DNA from 2 places in the Micromonospora sp. NPDC047740 genome. Region 2 is predicted to be linked to the other one. Evidence: riboswitches for the same ligand, from Rfam matches in the RefSeq annotation. Region 2 holds a riboswitch; the other holds the start of a gene.

Region 1 (3,397 bases), on a different contig from region 2:
GTCGAGCTGATGGACCCGGCCGATCCGACGATCAAGACCTACAACATCGCCGAGCACCAGCGCGGCACGCCGCTGGTCTGGCTGGCCGTGCTGTTCGCCGTCGCCATCGTGGCGTTCGGGCGCTGGCGCGGACTGGCCGCGCTGGGCGGCCTGGTGGCGAGCTTCGCCGTGCTGCTCGGCTTCGTGCTGCCCGGGATCGGCGCCGGCCAGCCGCCGCTGCTGGTGGCGATCGTCGGCGCCGCGCTGATCATGTTCGTGGTGCTCTACCTGACCCACGGGATCACCGCCGAAACCTCGGTGGCGGTGCTCGGCACCCTGGGCAGCCTGGTGCTGACCGGCGTCCTCGGCACCCTGGCCACCGCGGCCACCCACCTGACCGGCTACGGCAGCGAGGACGCCACCACGCTGTCGATGTTCCAGCAGAACGTCGACCTGCACGGGTTGCTCCTGGCCGGCATCATCATCGGCTCGCTGGGCGTGCTGGACGACGTCACCGTCACCCAGGCGGCCACGGTCACCGAGCTGGCGAACGCGAACCCGGGGCTGTCCCGGATGCAGCTCTACCGGGCGGCCACCCGGGTGGGCCGCGCGCACATCGCCTCCACCGTCAACACCATCGTGCTGGCGTACGCGGGCGCGTCGCTGCCGCTGCTACTCCTGCTGGTCGCCGACTCGCGACCGGTGGGCGAGATCCTCACCAGCGAGTTCATGGCGCAGGAGATCGTCCGGAGCGCGGTGGCCACGCTCGGCCTGATCGCCGCCGTACCGCTGACCACCGGTCTGGCGGCGGTGGTCCGGACCGCCGGACGGGCCGGCGTCGCGACGGACGCCGGAGCCCGCCCGCCGTCGTCCCGGCCGCCGGCCGAGCGGCACGACGCGCTGGAGGCCCTCGGCGGTGCGGCCGCCGGACGATCCGGACCGGAGAGGAGCACGGAAGCCGCATGGTGATACTCCGCAGCGTGACCGGCCGGCGCGAACGCGACGCTGGTCACGCAGGGCGACGACGAAAACGTGCGATTGGTCGGCTTCCGGACGTAGATCCCCGACCGGGCTCTCGGGTAACCTCGCTGCCGGTAACCGCCGAAGGCGCGCACCGGCGCCAGCGGTACCACCGCCCAATCGCCCTGTGGCGAACCGGGGAACCAGGTACCTGGGGTGAATCCGCGCGAGCGGTAGGGGCCACTTCCGTCCCGAACCCGACAGCTAACCCGGTCGGCGGTCGACGGAAGGGAACCCTGTTGACGGCACCCCTGCGCCGCTGGTTGACACCTGTGGTGGCCGTGCTCACCGCGTTCGCCATCGTCGCCGGGCCCACCCCGGCGCTGGCCGCACCCAACACCCCCAACCCATCGGGCCACGAGGAGGACAACGATCCTCCGCTCATCACCGAGGTCATCGATGCCGCCAATCGCGGCTTCCTGCAGGCCAAGGCGAAGCTGGACAAGTCGAAGCAGCGCCAACTCCAGTTGGCCCTCGAGATCCGGGCGGCGCAGGCCGACCTGGACGCGCTGCGGCCGCAGGTGAGCCAGATCGCCACGCAGTCCTATCGGACCGGCCGGATCGGCGCGATGGCCCTGCTACTGGAGAGCAACGCGCCCGACTCGTTCGTCCAGCGGGCCTCCGCCCTCGACGAGCTGAACCTGATGAACGCGCAGAAGCTCGCCGAGGTCAACGCCGCGAAGAACCGCGCGGAACAGGCCAAGATCGCGCTCGATGCGGAGATCCGCGAGCAGCAGAAGCAGACCAACGCGATGCGGCGCGAGAAGGCCGAGGCGGAGAAGGCCCTGCGGCTGGTCGGCGGGCGGGATTTCACCGCCGGCCTGGTCGCGGCCACCTCCCCGGTCGCCCGGATCGCTCCCGGCCGGACGGCTGACGGGGGGTGGAAGCCCGAGTCACGCAGCGTGAAGGACCCGACCACCTCGGGCTACATCACCCCGCGCACGCTGCACATGTACAAGGAGGTCAAGCGGGCCGGCTTCGACCGCTTCGTGGGCTGTTACCGCCCGGGCGGTCCCTGGGAGCACCCCAAGGGCCGGGCCTGCGACTGGTCGCTACAGCGCAGCGGCTTCTCCCCCTGGCACAACAACGACATGCGGATGTACGGCAACAACCTCGCCGCGTTCCTGATCCGCAACGCCGACCGGCTGGGCGTCTACTACGTGATCTGGAACCGGCAGATCTGGTTCCCGGCGACCGGTTGGAAGTCCTACAGCGGGCCCTCCAACCACACCGACCACGTGCACGTGTCGCTGCTGTAGCCGGAGTACCACGCCGAGGGGCCGTCCCGCGACCGCGGGGCGGCCCCTCGGCGTCAGGTAGGGCTCAACCGGCGACGGCGGTGGGCGCCGGGTCCGCGGGCGTGGCCGCGCCCGGCAGCGTCGCGCTCGGCTTGCCGGCCGGCACCTCGGCCACCGTCCGCACCTCGCCCGCGCTGAGCCGGTACGACATGCCGACCACCCCGCACCGCCCGGCCGCCACCCGCTCGGCGAGCACGGCGGACCGGGCCAGCAGCGCCTCCACGGTCCGCGCGATGTGGATGTCGACGATCTCGTCGAGGTCCTCGACACCCTCCCGGGCGGCCCGGGCCAGGCTGGGCACGACGGCGTCCACCAACGCGCCGAGGTGGCCGGCGGGGGGCGTGCCGGTGGCGACCACCTCGCGGGCGGCCTGCACCGCGCCGCACGAGTCGTGGCCGAGCACCACCACCAGCGGGGTGCCCAGCACGGTGACCGCGTACTCGACGCTGCCGAGCACCTCGGGGCCGACGGTGTGGCCGGCGGTCCGCACCACGAACAGGTCACCGAGGCCACGGTCGAAGATGATCTCGGCGGCGAGCCGGGAGTCGGCGCAGCCCACGATCACCGCGAACGGGTGCTGGCCGTCGGCGACGGCGGCGCGGTGCTCGGCGTCCTGGTTGGGATGACGGGGTACGCCGGTGACGAACCGCTGGTTGCCGGCGAACAGCTCGGCGAGCGCCTGTTCGGGATTGGTCGGCAGCACTGCACTCACCTCGTCCTCGCGCGAAACGACCTGGTCAGCCCGGCCGGCGGCAGAGGCGGCCTCGACCACCACGGTCACACCCGAGCCAAGACACGTCAAGATTTACGTGATACGGATTTCATACGTCACCGGTCACTTGACGGGCGGCCGCCAGCGGCCCGCCGCCGCCCGGGGCCGGTCGACACCGGCGCGGGGCCATACCATGACCACCATGGCGACGACAGCGGGCGAGAACGGGAGCGGCCGGAACTGGACCTTCCTCACCAACCACGGGCACGTGCTGCTGGCCATCGCGCGCAACCCCACCGCGCGGCTGCGTGACGTGGCCGACGAGGTGGGGGTGACCGAGCGGGCCGCCCAGGCGATCGTCGCCGACCTGGCGGCCGGCGGCTACCTG
Region 2 (3,397 bases):
TCAACGCTCGAGGTGATCTCGCTGGGCGACCAGCTGGCCGGCCGGCTCGAGGGCAAGTCCAGCCTGGGCCGACTCGGGCTGCTCACCCACTCCACCGCCGGTTTCATCGACCCGGGCTTCTCCGGGCACGTCACGCTGGAACTCTCCAACGTGGCCAATCTGCCGATCACGCTCTGGCCCGGCATGAAGATCGGCCAGCTCTGCATCTTCCGGCTCTCGTCGCCGGCCGAGCACCCGTACGGCTCGGCGGTCTACGGCTCGCGCTACCAGGGGCAGCGCGGGCCGACCCCGAGCCGGTCCTGGCAGAACTGGCGTACCTGGCCGACCCGCTGAGCACGACGCAGGGGCTTCCGCGACGCGGAAGCCCCTGCGTACCCGTCAGCCCGGGCGGCCGTAGCTGTTGATCTGGCCGTCGTCGACGCGTTTCATCGTGATCGGCTTGCCGGACTGGGAGGCGTGCACCACCCAGCCGCCGCCGACGTACATCCCGACGTGGTGCAGGTCGCTGTAGTAGAAGACCAGGTCACCGGGGCGTAGCTCGCCGCGGCTCACCCGCCGGGTGACGTCGTGCTGCTCGCGGGCGTTGTGCGGCAGGGAGACCCCGGCCTTGGCCCAGGCCGCCATGGTCAGGCCGGAGCAGTCGTAGTGGTCCGGGCCGGCGGCGCCCCAGACGTAGATCTTGCCGATCTGGGCGCAGGCGAACTTGACCGCGACACCGGCCGGGCCGCCCGGGTAGCCGGCGGGGCAGGGCGCGGGACGCAGCGGTCCGCCGCCGCCGTTGCCGTACACCTTGAGCCGGAGCTTCTGGAGCCGGGCGATCTCGGCGTCGATCTGCTTCTTCTGGGCCGCGAGCTGAGCTTCGGTACGGGCCAACTGGGCGACCATCGCGTCCAGCGGCTTCTTCTTCGCGGCCAACTGGTCGCGCAGCTCCATGACGGCCTGCACCTGCTCGTGCTGGTGGTGCGCGTAGCGGTCGAGCAGTTCGAGGCTGTTGACCACCTCGCTCGGCGACCGGCTGCCCAGCAGGGCGTTGACGGTGCTGAGGTTGTTGCCCTTGTACGCGTCGGCAGCCAGCCCGCCGACCTGCCCGAGGGCGGCGTCGACCTGGGCCTCGAGCGGGGCGATCTGCTTCTCCAGCGCGTCGGCCTGCTTGCGCCGGACGGCGAGCTTCTCGCGGGTGGAGTTGACCTGTTCGATGATCGGTTCGAGCTTGTTCCAGTCCTGGTCGATCTGGCGCTCGATCTCGGTGACCGACGGTTCGGCGTGGGCCGCCGTGGCGCCGCCGGTCAGGACGACGGCGGTGCCGACCAGGGCGGCGAGGGCGGTGGTGAAGCGGGACCAGCGTGAACGCGGCGCAGCCGTCGACCGGTCGACCGACCGGTCCGACGGTGGCCGCGGGGCATGGTTTGCCACCGGGCTCCGTACTCCTTCTTCCTGCCCGCCTACCGGGTTAGCTGACGGGTTCGGGCGGGAAGGGAGCCGCCCTACCGCAGTGGCTGCGGATTCACCCCAGGTACCTGGGTCCCCGGCTCGCCTGGCGGCGACTCGGCGGTGTCGGACCGTCACCACCCGGGATGGACGGTGAACCTACCGGTCGACAACTGACCAGAGTAGGGACCGTCGTTATCAATCCGCAACCCGATCCGCCGTGACACTCCGTACGCAGATTCGGAAACCACCCGGCGGTGAAGGTTTTTTACGCCCATCATCACCACCTGGAAAGGTATTGACCTGGGGCCATCTGCGGAGTGAGGGTGGGGACGCAGTCACCCCCATCCCTATCTGGAGGTTCGATGCACCTCTCAGCCCTGCCATCGCGCAGACGGATACTGCTGGCCGCCGCCGTCGCGGCGGCCACCGCTCTCGCGACCAGCGGTCCCACTGTGGCGGCGCCCCTCACCGCCGCCGGCACCACCGACAGCCCGGACCGCCAGCAGCAGTACGCCGCCGCGGCGGCGGAGTACGGCGTGCCGCAGAGCGTCCTGCTGGGCGTCTCCTACCTGGAGTCCCGCTGGGACACCCACTCCGGCCAGCCCAGCACCAGCGGCGGCTACGGCCCGATGCACCTCACCGACGCCGAGCAGGTCGCCTCGACTCCGTCCAGCGCGCACGTGGACGAGAACGAGGACCCCCGCGGCGACGACTCCCGCCCGCTCACCGTCGACCTGACCGCCGCCGCCGCGCCTTCCGGGGACACCCTGCCCGAGGCGTCCCTGCAGACCCTCGACGCCGCCGCCGACCTCACCGGCGTGTCGAAGGAGACCCTGCGCGACGAGGCAGCGGCCAACATCCGGGGCGGCGCGGCGCTGCTGGCCTCGTACCAGCAGGACCTGGGCGGGCCGGTCGGCGCCGGCAGCGACCCGGCGGCCTGGTACGGCGCGGTGGCCCGATACTCCGGCGCGGACACCGAGGACGCCGCGGCGGCCTTCGCCGACGAGGTGTACGACCAGATCGGCCAGGGTGCCAGCCGGACCACCGACGACGGCCAGCGGGTGACCCTCGCCGCCACCACGGTGACGCCGGACCAGTCCGGGCTGCACAAGCTCGGCCTGCGCCGCGCCGAGCGGCCGGATGGCCTGGAGTGCCCGGTCCGCCTCGCCTGCGAGTGGATTCCCGCGCCGTACGGGGAGTACACGATCCCCAAGACGAACATCGTGGACTACGGCAACTACGACATCGGCAACCGGCCGGCCCAGCAGAAGCTCGAATACATCATCATCCACGACACCGAGGGCTCTTTCCGGGGCAGCGTGAACGCGGTCCAGGACGTGACCTACCTGGGCTGGCACTACACGTTGCGTTCGGTGGACGGCTACGTGGCCCAGCACATCAAGGCCAAGGACGTCGGCTGGCAGGCCGGCAACTGGTACGTCAACGCCAAGTCCATCGGCGTCGAACACGAGGGCTACGCCGGCCGCGGCACCTGGTACACCGAGGCGATGTACCGGGCCTCGGCCAAGCTGGTCCGGCACCTGGCGCTGCGGTTCCAGATCCCGCTGGACCGGCAGCACATCCTCGGCCACGACAACGTCCCCGGCATCCTCGCCGGGAACGTCGCCGGGATGCACTGGGACCCGGGCCCGTACTGGGACTGGTCGCACTACTTCGATCTGCTGAAGGCGCCGTTCCACTCGACCGGCACGCCGAACACCGGCCTGGTCACCATCGACCCGGACTACGCCAGCAACCAGCCGGCCTTCACCGGCTGCAACCAGCAGCCCCCGTTGCCACCGGGACCGGTGCCGCCGACGGCCGAGCCCTGCCCGCTGCGGGGCTCCTCCTCCGTCATCCTGCGCACCGCCCCGAGCCCGACCGCGCCGCTGGTCAACGACCTGGGGCTGCGCCCGAACGGCACGCCGAACACCATGTACATCAAGGATCACGGCGCCCGCGCCTC

The links. A riboswitch is a leader RNA that binds a small molecule or an ion and turns the genes downstream of it on or off. The one in region 2 is predicted to bind cyclic di-AMP.
Region 1: linked by a shared signal. The riboswitch ahead of ACGF4F_RS07550 (hypothetical protein) and the one ahead of ACGF4F_RS22240 (NlpC/P60 family protein) in region 2 are both predicted to bind cyclic di-AMP.

What each region holds. Positions count from the first base shown of each region.
Region 1 is NZ_JBIDCT010000003.1:118,879-122,275, reverse strand. Features, by position in the region: gene ACGF4F_RS07555 (YibE/F family protein) at 1-948, shown strand, start outside; cyclic di-AMP (ydaO/yuaA leader) riboswitch at 1,103-1,233, shown strand; gene ACGF4F_RS07550 (hypothetical protein) at 1,239-2,258, shown strand; gene ACGF4F_RS07545 (carbonic anhydrase) at 2,323-3,000, opposite strand; gene ACGF4F_RS07540 (helix-turn-helix domain-containing protein) at 3,203-3,397, shown strand, end outside.
Region 2 is NZ_JBIDCT010000012.1:3,885-7,281, forward strand. Features, by position in the region: gene dcd (dCTP deaminase) at 1-333, shown strand, start outside; gene ACGF4F_RS22240 (NlpC/P60 family protein) at 379-1,413, opposite strand; cyclic di-AMP (ydaO/yuaA leader) riboswitch at 1,426-1,561, opposite strand; gene ACGF4F_RS22245 (N-acetylmuramoyl-L-alanine amidase) at 1,794-3,397, shown strand, end outside.